One region of the Kineococcus gypseus genome, then DNA from elsewhere that is predicted to be linked to it. Evidence: riboswitches for the same ligand, from Rfam matches in the RefSeq annotation. Region 1 holds a riboswitch; each other region holds the start of a gene.

Evidence for each region. A riboswitch is a leader RNA that binds a small molecule or an ion and turns the genes downstream of it on or off. The one in region 1 is predicted to bind S-adenosylmethionine.
Region 2: another riboswitch for S-adenosylmethionine. It lies ahead of ACRYMN_RS18225 (MetQ/NlpA family ABC transporter substrate-binding protein); the one in region 1 lies ahead of ACRYMN_RS03970 (sulfite exporter TauE/SafE family protein).
Region 3: another riboswitch for S-adenosylmethionine. It lies ahead of ACRYMN_RS04985 (TauD/TfdA dioxygenase family protein); the one in region 1 lies ahead of ACRYMN_RS03970 (sulfite exporter TauE/SafE family protein).

Annotation. Positions count from the first base shown of each region.
Region 1 covers NZ_JBJLRD010000007.1:60,207-63,452, reverse strand. Annotated here, with positions in the region: gene ACRYMN_RS03980 (methylenetetrahydrofolate reductase) at 1-529, opposite strand, end outside; gene fdxA (ferredoxin) at 535-861, opposite strand; gene ACRYMN_RS03970 (sulfite exporter TauE/SafE family protein) at 858-1,796, opposite strand; SAM riboswitch class IV at 1,829-1,944, opposite strand; gene ACRYMN_RS03965 (nitrite/sulfite reductase) at 2,232-3,246, shown strand, end outside.
Region 2 covers NZ_JBJLRD010000061.1:2,958-6,203, reverse strand. Annotated here, with positions in the region: gene ACRYMN_RS18230 (methionine ABC transporter ATP-binding protein) at 1-656, opposite strand, end outside; gene ACRYMN_RS18225 (MetQ/NlpA family ABC transporter substrate-binding protein) at 658-1,608, opposite strand; SAM riboswitch class IV at 1,821-1,930, opposite strand; gene ACRYMN_RS18220 (DUF6328 family protein) at 1,964-2,527, opposite strand; partial or broken gene ACRYMN_RS18215 (methylated-DNA--[protein]-cysteine S-methyltransferase) at 2,853-3,246, opposite strand, start outside.
Region 3 covers NZ_JBJLRD010000009.1:27,976-31,221, reverse strand. Annotated here, with positions in the region: gene ACRYMN_RS04990 (MFS transporter) at 1-1,045, opposite strand, end outside; SAM riboswitch class I at 1,248-1,336, shown strand; gene ACRYMN_RS04985 (TauD/TfdA dioxygenase family protein) at 1,589-2,515, shown strand; gene ACRYMN_RS04980 (glycine betaine ABC transporter substrate-binding protein) at 2,626-3,246, shown strand, end outside.

The DNA.
Region 1 (3,246 bases):
CCTGCTTGGCGCGCAGCGCCTGCAGGTCCCCGGGGCTGTGCGAGGCGGGGAAGGCGGCCACGGCCACCGTCAGCGGCGCCACCGCCCCGGCGCGCACCCGGTGGCGGCGGTCGGCCACGTGCACCAGCTCCACGAGGTCGCAGGCGCGCGTGACGGCGTCCTCGGGGGCCGGGTCGGGCAGCCGCCCGGCCGGCGGGTCCCCGCGCACGGCGAGGACGTCGCGCACGCCGCGGGCGAAGAACTCCTCCGCCAGCTCCACGACCTGCCGGCGGGTGGCGCCCACCGAGGTCAGGTGGGCCATCGCCACCGCGCGCGTCTCGCGGCGCAGGTGCGCCAGCAGCTCGCACCCGGCGGCGCGGGTGGTGCCGCCTGCGCCGTGCGTGACGGAGAAGAAGTCCGGCCCGGCGCCGGCCAGCTGCGCCACGGCGCCGTGCAGCGCGTCGCGCGCGGCCTCCGAGCGCGGCGGGAACAGCTCGAAGCTGAGGGTCGGGCGGCCGGCACCGCCGGCCACGAGCGCGGCGACGCTCACCGACCTCAGCGCTCCCCGCCCTGCGGGGGCAGCGCGGCCACCACCGGGTGGTCCGCCTCGATCAGGCCCGTCTTGGCCGCACCACCGGGCGAGCCGACCGCGTCGAAGAACTGCACGTTCGCCGCGGTGAACGCCGACCACTGCTCGGGCACGTCGTCCTCGTAGTAGATGGCCTCCACCGGGCACACCGGCTCGCACGCGCCGCAGTCGACGCACTCATCGGGGTGGATGTACAGCGAGCGCTTGCCCTCGTAGATGCAGTCGACCGGGCACTCCTCGATGCACGCCTTGTCCTTGACGTCCACGCAGGGCTGGGCGATCACGTAGGTCACGGCGCGGGGGTCCTCTCCGGCTCGACGGCGCCGACGAGGCCGGCGGCGCCGGTGCGCTGGGCGGGCACCGGGCGGGCGCGGCGGTGCCGGCGCAGCGCGTGGGCCAGGGCCACGGCCCCCGCCAGCAGCACCACGGCGTAGACGGCCCAGCGCACGGCGTCCGGGGCGCCCACCGCGTCGCTGCGCAGCAGGGTGCGCGAGTTCGTCAGGACGATGACGGCGCCGACGGCGGTGCCCAGGACCTGCGGCGGCGCGTAGCGCACCAGCCAGGCGGCGACGGGGGCGGCGATCAGGCCGCCGGCCAGCAGGGCGCCCACCCAGGCCCAGGCGATGCCCTGCGAGCCCAGGCCGACGAGGAACCCGGCGCTGGCGGCCACCGCGACGAGGAACTCGCTGGTGTCCACCGAGCCGACGACCTTGCGCGGCTCCAGCCGGCCCGAGGCCAGCAGCGCCGGGGTGCCCACCGGCCCCCAGCCGCCGCCGCCGGTGGCGTCCACGAAACCGGCGAAGAGCCCCAGCGGCGCGAGGAACCGGCGGCGCAGCGGCTTGCGCAGCGAGCGCTCGTCGAAGCGGGAGACGGCCGAGCGCAGCAGGACGTAGACGCCCAGCACCAGCAGCAGGGCGCTGATGACCGGCGCGGCGGCCTCGGAGGGCAGCGAGGAGAGCACGGTGGCGCCGGCGAAGGCGCCGGCGGCGCCGGGCAGGCCCACGCGCAGCACCACGCGCCAGTCCACGTTGCCGAAGCGCCAGTGGGCCGTCCCGGAGGCGAGGGTGGTGCCGATCTCGGCCAGGTGCACCGTGGCCGAGGCGGCCGCCGGGTTGGCGCCGATCGCCAGCAGCAGCGTGGTGGAGGTGACGCCGTAGGCCATGCCGAGCGAGCCGTCGACCAGCTGGGCGAGCAGCCCGACGACGGCGAGGAGGGCGATCTTCTGCACGAGGGGTCCACTTCGCTTCCCGGGGACCCGCAGGTCCGCGCTTGCCGGGCGCACGTCCGCGACCGGCCAGGTCCTCACCCGGAGCACCCCGCCGCGAGAGGAGGGTTGCCGACCAGCGAGCCGGGGCTTGACGCTGGTACTCGTGACCGCTCCCGACGGTAGGGGCACCCCGGACGCAGGTCAACAGGTTCGGCGCAGGTCGCCCCTGGGCGCCGCTGGGCGCCGCAGCGCGCCGGCGCGGCCGGCGTGTTGGAGCTGGCCCCGGCGTGCTCTACCGTGGACCCGTGGTCCAGCTCCCCGCCGTGCGCCTGGTCTCGCGCCGGTACGTCGACCTCATGCGGTTGCAGAGCACCTACGCCTGCCGCCGCGGTCGCGCGCTGCACCCCACCGCCTGAGGTTCCTCCTCACGAGGAGCCCGCTCCCCCGTGAGGTCCGATGACACCCGACGCCAGCACCACCTCCACCGAGCAGGGCCCGGCGGGCCCGCGCACCGCGGCGCGCCGGCCGCGCCCCGCGCGCGCCGGCGGCGAGGGCCAGTGGCGCGTGGACGGCACGACGCCGCTGAACCACAACGAGGAGTTCAAGGCGGCCGACGGCGGCCTGAACGTGCGCGAGCGCATCGAGCAGGTGTACGCGCACGGCGGCTTCGCCTCCATCGACCCGGACGACCTCAACGGCCGCTTCCGCTGGTGGGGGCTGTACACGCAGCGCCGCCCGGGCATCGACGGCGGGCGCACCGCCCAGCTGAGCGCGCAGGAGCTCTCCGACGAGTTCTTCATGCTGCGCGTGCGCATCGACGGCGGGTCCCTGACCACCGAGCAGCTGCGGGTGGTCGCCGGCGTCTCCGAGGAGTTCGCCCGCGGCAGCGCCGACATCACCGACCGCCAGAACGTGCAGCTGCACTGGGTGCGCGTGGAGGACGTGCCGGAGATCTGGCGGCGGCTGGAGGCCGTGGGCCTGCAGACCACCGAGGCGTGCGGCGACACCCCCCGCGTCGTGCTCGGCAGCCCCGTGGCCGGCATCGCCCGCGACGAGGTGATCGACCCCACGCCCGTGGTCGAGGAGATCGTCGAGCGCTTCATCGGCGACCCGGAGCTGGCCAACCTGCCGCGCAAGTTCAAGACCGCGGTGACCGGGCACCCCAGCCAGGACGTCGTCCACGAGATCAACGACGTCTCCCTCGTCGGCGTGGTGCACCCCGAGCTGGGCCCGGGCTACGACGTCTGGGTCGGCGGCGGGCTGTCCACCAGCGCCCACCTGGCACAGCGGCTCGGCGCGTTCGCCACCCCGGCCGACGCCGCCGAGGTGTGGCTGGGCGTGGTGAGCATCTTCCGCGACTACGGCTACCGGCGGCTGCGCAACAAGGCGCGGCTGAAGTACCTCGTGGCCGACTGGGGGGCCGAGCGCTTCCGCGAGGTGCTCGAGCGCGAGTACCTGGGCCGGGCGCTGC
Region 2 (3,246 bases), on a different contig from region 1:
TCCATGACGGCCACGCGGTCGGCGATCTGCCGCACCGCGTCCATCTCGTGCGTGATGACGACGATCGTCACGCCCAGCTCGCGGTTCACCCTGCGCAGCAGGGAGAGCACCTCGGTGGTGGTCTCCGGGTCGAGGGCGCTGGTGGCCTCGTCCGCCAGCAGCAGCGGGGGGTTCGTCGCCAGCGCGCGGGCGATGCCCACGCGCTGCTTCTGCCCGCCGGAGAGCTGCTCGGGGTGCGCGTGGGCGCGCTCGAGCAGGCCCACGAAGTCCAGCAGCTCCGCCACGCGCGCCTCGCGCTGCGCCTTCGGCACCCCGGCCACCTTCAGCGGGTAGCCGACGTTGCCGGCCACGGTGCGCGAGCGGAACAGGTTGAACTGCTGGAAGATCATGCCGATCTCCCGGCGCGCCGCCCGCAGCTCCTTCTCGGGCAGCCGCGTCAGCTCCCGCCCGGCCACCTCGACGCCGCCGGAGGTGGGCGCCTCCAGGGCGTTCACCAGGCGCACGAGCGTGGACTTGCCGGCCCCGGAGTACCCGATGACGGCGAGCACCTCGCCGGTGCCCACCTCCAGGCTGACGTCGTCCACGGCGGTGACGCTCCTGCCGCCGCGCTCGTAGCGCTTGGTGACGCCCCGCAGGCGCACGAGGGGTTCGGACATCTCAGCCCTGCGCCGCCCGCGCGTCCTCCTCCACGGTGGCCAGGTCCTCCTGCAGGACCGGGGCCTCCGTGTCGCGGACGACGGCCTGCGGGTAGCTCTCGACGAACTCCGCCTGCACGGCCGGGTCGTGGATGAGCTTCGCCAGGTCGAGGTAGGTCTGGTCGCCGGTGTCCTCGGCGCGCGAGACGAAGAGGTTCACGTACGGGGCCGCGGAGGGGCTGGCCGGGTCGTCCTGGAACACGATGTCGTCCGGGGACAGCCCGGCGCTGGTGGCGTAGTTGTTGTTCACCACAGCGCCGTCGGCGGACCCGCTCTGCAGGGCGCCGGCGGTCTGCGAGGCGTCCAGCGGGACGACCTCCACGCGCGCGGACTCCACGTCCTGCGTGGTGGAGAACGCGGTGCCGCCCCCGGCCAGGGTCACCAGGCCGGCGGCCTGCAGCACCAGCAGCGCGCGCGCCTCGTTGATGGCGTCGTTCGGGATGGCGATCGTGGCGCCCTCGGCGAACTGGCCGGGCTCCTCGACGGTGGTGGAGTACAGCGGCAGCGGGTACACGGCGGTGGCGCCGATGGGCTGCAGGTCGTCGCCGGCGGTCACGTTGTAGTTCGCCAGGTACTGCACGTGCTGGAACTGGTTGAGGTCCACCTCGCCCTGGCTCAGCGCCGGGTTCGGCAGGCTGTAGTCGGAGAAGTTCACCAGCTCCACCTCGACGCCGAGGCGCTCGCGCGCCAGGTCGACGTAGGTGTTCCAGTACGGCTCGGCCTGGTCGGTCACGCCGATGCGCACGGTGCGCACCTCGCCGCCGCCGGCGGCGGTCGTGGCGGTGTCGTCGCCGCCGCGCACGAGCAGGGCGACGACGACGGCGGCCACCACGGCGACGGCGAGGCCGACGATCAGCGGCAGCCGGCTGCGCCGGGGCTTCTCGGGCAGGGCGGGGGGCGTGGTGCTGGACAAGGCGGGCTCCTCGCGGGTGCGGGTTCGGGTGCGCGGCGGACCGGGGTCGGGCCGCGGGGCGGGACGGGTGGCGCCGCTCGGGCGCGCGGGGGGGGTCAGCCGCGGGTCGCGGGACCGCCCCGGGGGCACGAGGCCGCGGGGCGGGAGGTGGTGCACGGGATCACGACGAACAGCCTCCTGCCGGGGAGGGCGAGCGCGCGCTGCGCCGCTCGACCACACGCTTGCGGGACGCACCGTCCCGCCGGGCTTTCACCTGGAGCACCCCACCGCGGACGAGGGTTGCCGGTCAGCAAGCCAGGGCTTGTCGCTGACGCTCGATGCCTGGGCCGGACTCTAATCGGCGCCGGATCGGGCGTCAAAGACGGGTCGCGGCACCCCCGCCGGCGCCCGCCCCGGGCGCACCCGCCCCCGGCGCACCGGCCACGGCGCGCACGGCGCGCACCTCCCGCAGCGGGAGCAGCAGCCAGCTCACCAGCACCGCGACGGCCACGGCCCCGGCCGCCGCCACGGCGGGGGCGCGCCCGCTGACCACGTCCACCACGAGCAGCACGGCGCCGGTGACGACCAGCCCGACGACGCCGAGGCCGGCGGTGGTGAAGCGCGTGCCCGCGCGCACCAGGCGGCCCTTGGAGCGGCGCCGGAAGAGGGCGCGGTGGTAGCCGACGGGCGCGATGAACAGCACGATCGCCAGGACCGCGAGCAGGAGCACCACCACGTAGACCCCGCGCTGGAACGCGTCGAGGTCCTCGAAGCGCGCCTGGAACGGCAGGGTCAGCAGGAAGCCCGCCAGCAGCTGCACACCGGTCTGCACCACCCGCATCTCCTGCAGCAGCTCGACCCAGTTGCGGTCCAGCCGCTCGGTCGGCGTCTCGCGCCGCAGCTCGGCGAAGGCGTCGTCGGCGTCGGCGGCGGTGCTCACCCGACCACCGTAGGCTGCGGGCGCCGCGCGGGCGCGGCAGCCGACCGGGCCGCCCCGGCCCGCCCGGGGCGGCTCAGCCCGGCGCGTCCACGTCGGGGTCCGCCGACGGGACGGGCTCCTCGCGGTCGTCGGCGTCGGAGGGCTCGGGACGCTCGCCCTCGGCGCGCAGCCGCTCGCGCTCGGCCGCCTCCTGCACCGCCTCGACGTCCTCCGGCCCCGGGGCCGGCTCGGGCTGGAAGTCCTCGGCGCTCGTCCCGCTCACGGCACCAGCCTGCCGCGCGCGCCCGCCCGCGTCGAGGCGCGCGGTGCCGGGCGCGGTGCCCACCTCCAGCGCCAGCAGCAGCCGCTTGGCCGCCGGGCCGCCGAGGTACCCCCCGGCCGCGCCGTCGGTGCGCACCACCCGGTGGCACGGCACCAGCAGCGGCAGCGGGTTGCGCGCGCACGCGGTGCCCACCGCCCGCACCGCGCGCGGGCTGCCCGCCAGGGCGGCCACGCGCGCGTAGGAGGCCGTCTCGCCGTAGCCCAGGCCGCGCAGCACGCCGAGCACCTCGCGGCGGAAGCCGCGCACCAGCGACAGGTCCAGCGGCACGCCGAAGCGGCGCCGGCGCCCCTCGAAGTACTCCCCCAGCTCGCGCGCGGCACCCTCCAGCCGCGCGGGGGCGTGCAGCACCCGCGGGCTCAGGCCCGCGGCCAGCGCGCTCAGCACCGCGTCGTGGTCC
Region 3 (3,246 bases), on a different contig from region 1:
GCGTGCTGAGCACCCCGGTCAGCCGCCCGGCGAGCAGCCCGGGGACGGCGGCGCTGCCGTAGCTGAGCAGGAAGACCGTGGAGAGCGACCCGGCGCGCTCGGCCGGCGCGGTGCGCGCCAGCAGGCTGCGCATGGCCGCCGTCTGGGCGGCGCCCTGCGCCACGCCCGCCAGCAGGCTCGCGGCGAGGAAGGGCACGACCGCCCCCGCGGCCAGGGCGGCCAGGACCCCCGCGAAGCACAGCGCGTAGGCCAGCGCCCCCAGCCGCACCGCCCGGTCCGGGCGCAGCCGGGCCGCCAGCGGACCGCCCAGGACGCTGAGCAGGGTGAACGAGCCGAACACCGCACCGGCCGTCAGGGCCGCGCCCGAGCCGAGCTGGTCGAGGGCGATCGAGGGCCCGAACGCCTGGTAGAAACCCCCCACGGACCAGGTGGCCAGCACCAGCGCCGCCACGACGAGCAGGGCCCGCCGGGCCCCGGCCGGCACCAGCACGCGCGGGCGCAGCGAGGCGGCCGCGCGCCGCGCCGTCGTCCGGCGGACCGTCTCCGGGCTCAGCGCCACCAGCGCGGCGGCCGCCAGCAGCAGGCCGCCCACCACGACGTAGCCGAGCTGGCGCGGCGCGGGCGCGTGGTCCACCAGCGCCCCGGAGACCAGCGCCCCCACGGGGATGCCCAGCATCGGGGCGGTGCCGGTGACCGCCGCGGGCAGCCACCGGCGCCGCTCGGGCGCGGAGTCGACGACGAGCGCGCCCAGCGCGCTGGAGGCCAGCCCCGTGGACAGCCCCTGCAGGAACCGCCCGCCCGCCAGCTCGGCGAGCCCGTCCACGTCCAGCAGCACCGCGAGCCCCAGCGCGGAGCCGAGCAGCGCGGCCACCCCCACGGGCCGGCGCCCCAGGTGGTCGGACAGGCGCCCGAGCACCAGCAGCGACAGGGCCGCCGCGGCGAGGTAGACGACGGTGGCGACCGTCAGGTCGGCGTTCGTCAGCCCGTCGCGGGCGCGGTAGTCGTTGTAGTGCGGGATCGGGGTGCCGGCCGAGGCGAAGACCAGGACGAGCGCGGCGCACGCGACGGCGAACGCGGCGGTGCGCGGCAGCCGGCGGCGCGCCCGGGCCCGCGCGGCGGTGGGGGTGGACGTGGTGGGCTCCTCCGGGGTCGTGGCGCCGCCCGTGCTCGGCGCGGCCCGGCGGCCACCCTCCCACGGCGCCCGGCGCTGCGCTTGACGCCCACCCGCGCCGCCTCCTACCGTCGGCGCACCATCCAGAGCGGCTGAGAGACCTGGCTCGTCGACGCCGCAGCAACCACCCGTGAGGGCAGGTGCTCCCGCCAGGACCGATGGAGGAACGCGTGTCCGCACACCTCGGGGAGCCCGCCCCGTCCGGCGCCGCCCGGGCGCTGACGAGCAGCCACCTCACCGCGCGATGGCACGTGGACCTCATGCGGTGCACCAGCGCGATCTGTCGCTGACCCCGGCCCGCACCACCCGCGGCACCACCCGCCGCACCGCGCCGCTCCCCCGGCACGCGCCCGTGGAGGGCGCACAGCCCCCAGCACCCGCCGCCCGCACGTCCCCGCGCCGTCGAACGGAACAGCCATGACCCTCAGCACCGCCGCGCCCGCCCCCGTCGCCGCCCCGCGCGCCGCCGAGCCGGCCCCCGCCCCCCTCGACCTCGAACCGCTCGACCTCGAGCCGCTCGGCCCGTCCTTCGGCGCGCGCGTCCACGGGCTCGACCTCGCGCGCGCCACCGACGCGCAGGTGCGGGCGCTGCGCACCGCCCTGGCCGAGCACAAGGTGCTCTTCCTGCCCGGCCAGCACGACCTCGACCCCGACAGCCAGGTGGCCTTCGGCCGGCGCTTCGGGGACGTGACCGAGTCGCACCCGGTGGTTCCCGGCGTGGACGAGGAGCACCCCGAGATCTACGCGCTGGACAGCGCCGAGGGCGGTTTCGCCGACGTGTGGCACACCGACGTGACGTTCGTGCGCCGCCCGCCGCTGGGGTCGGTGCTGCGCGCCGTGGTGCTGCCGCCGCTGGGCGGGGACACCCAGTGGGCCGACCTGCAGCTGGCCTACGAGTCCCTCAGCGCCCCCGTGCAGCGCCTGGCCGACCAGCTCACCGCGGTGCACGACGGGACCCGCGAGTTCGGCTACTACCTCGCCCAGCGGCAGGGCCGCGAGACGACGTGGGAGGGCGAGCGGTTCCGCGCCCTGGTGCCCGTGGAGCACCCGGTGGTGCGCGTGCACCCCGAGACCGGCCGCAAGGGCCTGTTCGTCAACCCGGGTTTCACCTCCCACATCGCCGGGGTCTCCGACGCGGAGAGCCGCTACCTGCTCGACCTCTTCTACGCGCACACCACCAAGCCGGAGCACGTCGTGCGCCACCGCTGGTCCGTGGGCGACGTGGCGATCTGGGACAACCGCTCCACCGTGCACTACGCCACCCGCGACTACGGCGACCAGCGCCGCGTCATGCACCGCATCACGCTGCGGGGCGACGAGCCCCGCGGTCCCGTGGTGGGCTGACCCGCTCCGGCCGGACCCGCGCCACCACCCCGTCACCCGCTCCCGCCCCGGGGCCCCGCAACACCGAGCGGACCCCGGGGTCGCGGGAGCACCCCGGATGAAGAGGAACCATGCGCTTCGCGCCCGCTCGACCCCGCGCCCGATCGATCCTGCTGACCACCGCCCTGGCCGCCTCGCTGGCCACCGCCGGTTGCGGCGGGGACTCCTCCACCGGCGCCTCCGGCGAGGAGGGCATCACGGTGCAGACCGCCCAGTTCAGCTGGAGCGCCGCCGCCCTGACCAACGCGATCCTCGCGCGCATCGCCGCCGACCACCCCGACCTGGGCGTGGCGGAGCTGGAGACCACCCAGCTCGACCCGGCCGCCGCGTGGGCCGGCGCCCAGCGCGGCGACGTCGACCTGCTGACGGAGGTCGCCCTGCCGAACCAGCAGGCGTTCGCCGACGAGGCGGCCGAGCAGGTCGACATCGTCTCCGAGACGTACGGCAACGCCTCCCAGGGCTGGTTCGTGCCGCGCTACGCCGTCGAGCCCGGCGGCGAGCTGGAGGGCCTGCGCAGCGTCACCCAGCTGAACGACTACGCCGAGCAGCTCGGCGGGAAGTTCTACGACGCCGACCCCGGGTACGTCACCACCGAGCAGAACACCAAGCGTCTGCAGGGGTACGGGATCGAGCTGGAGCACGTCGTGGCCGGCGAGGCGGCCGAGCTGGCGCAGCTGGAGCGCGCCTACGGC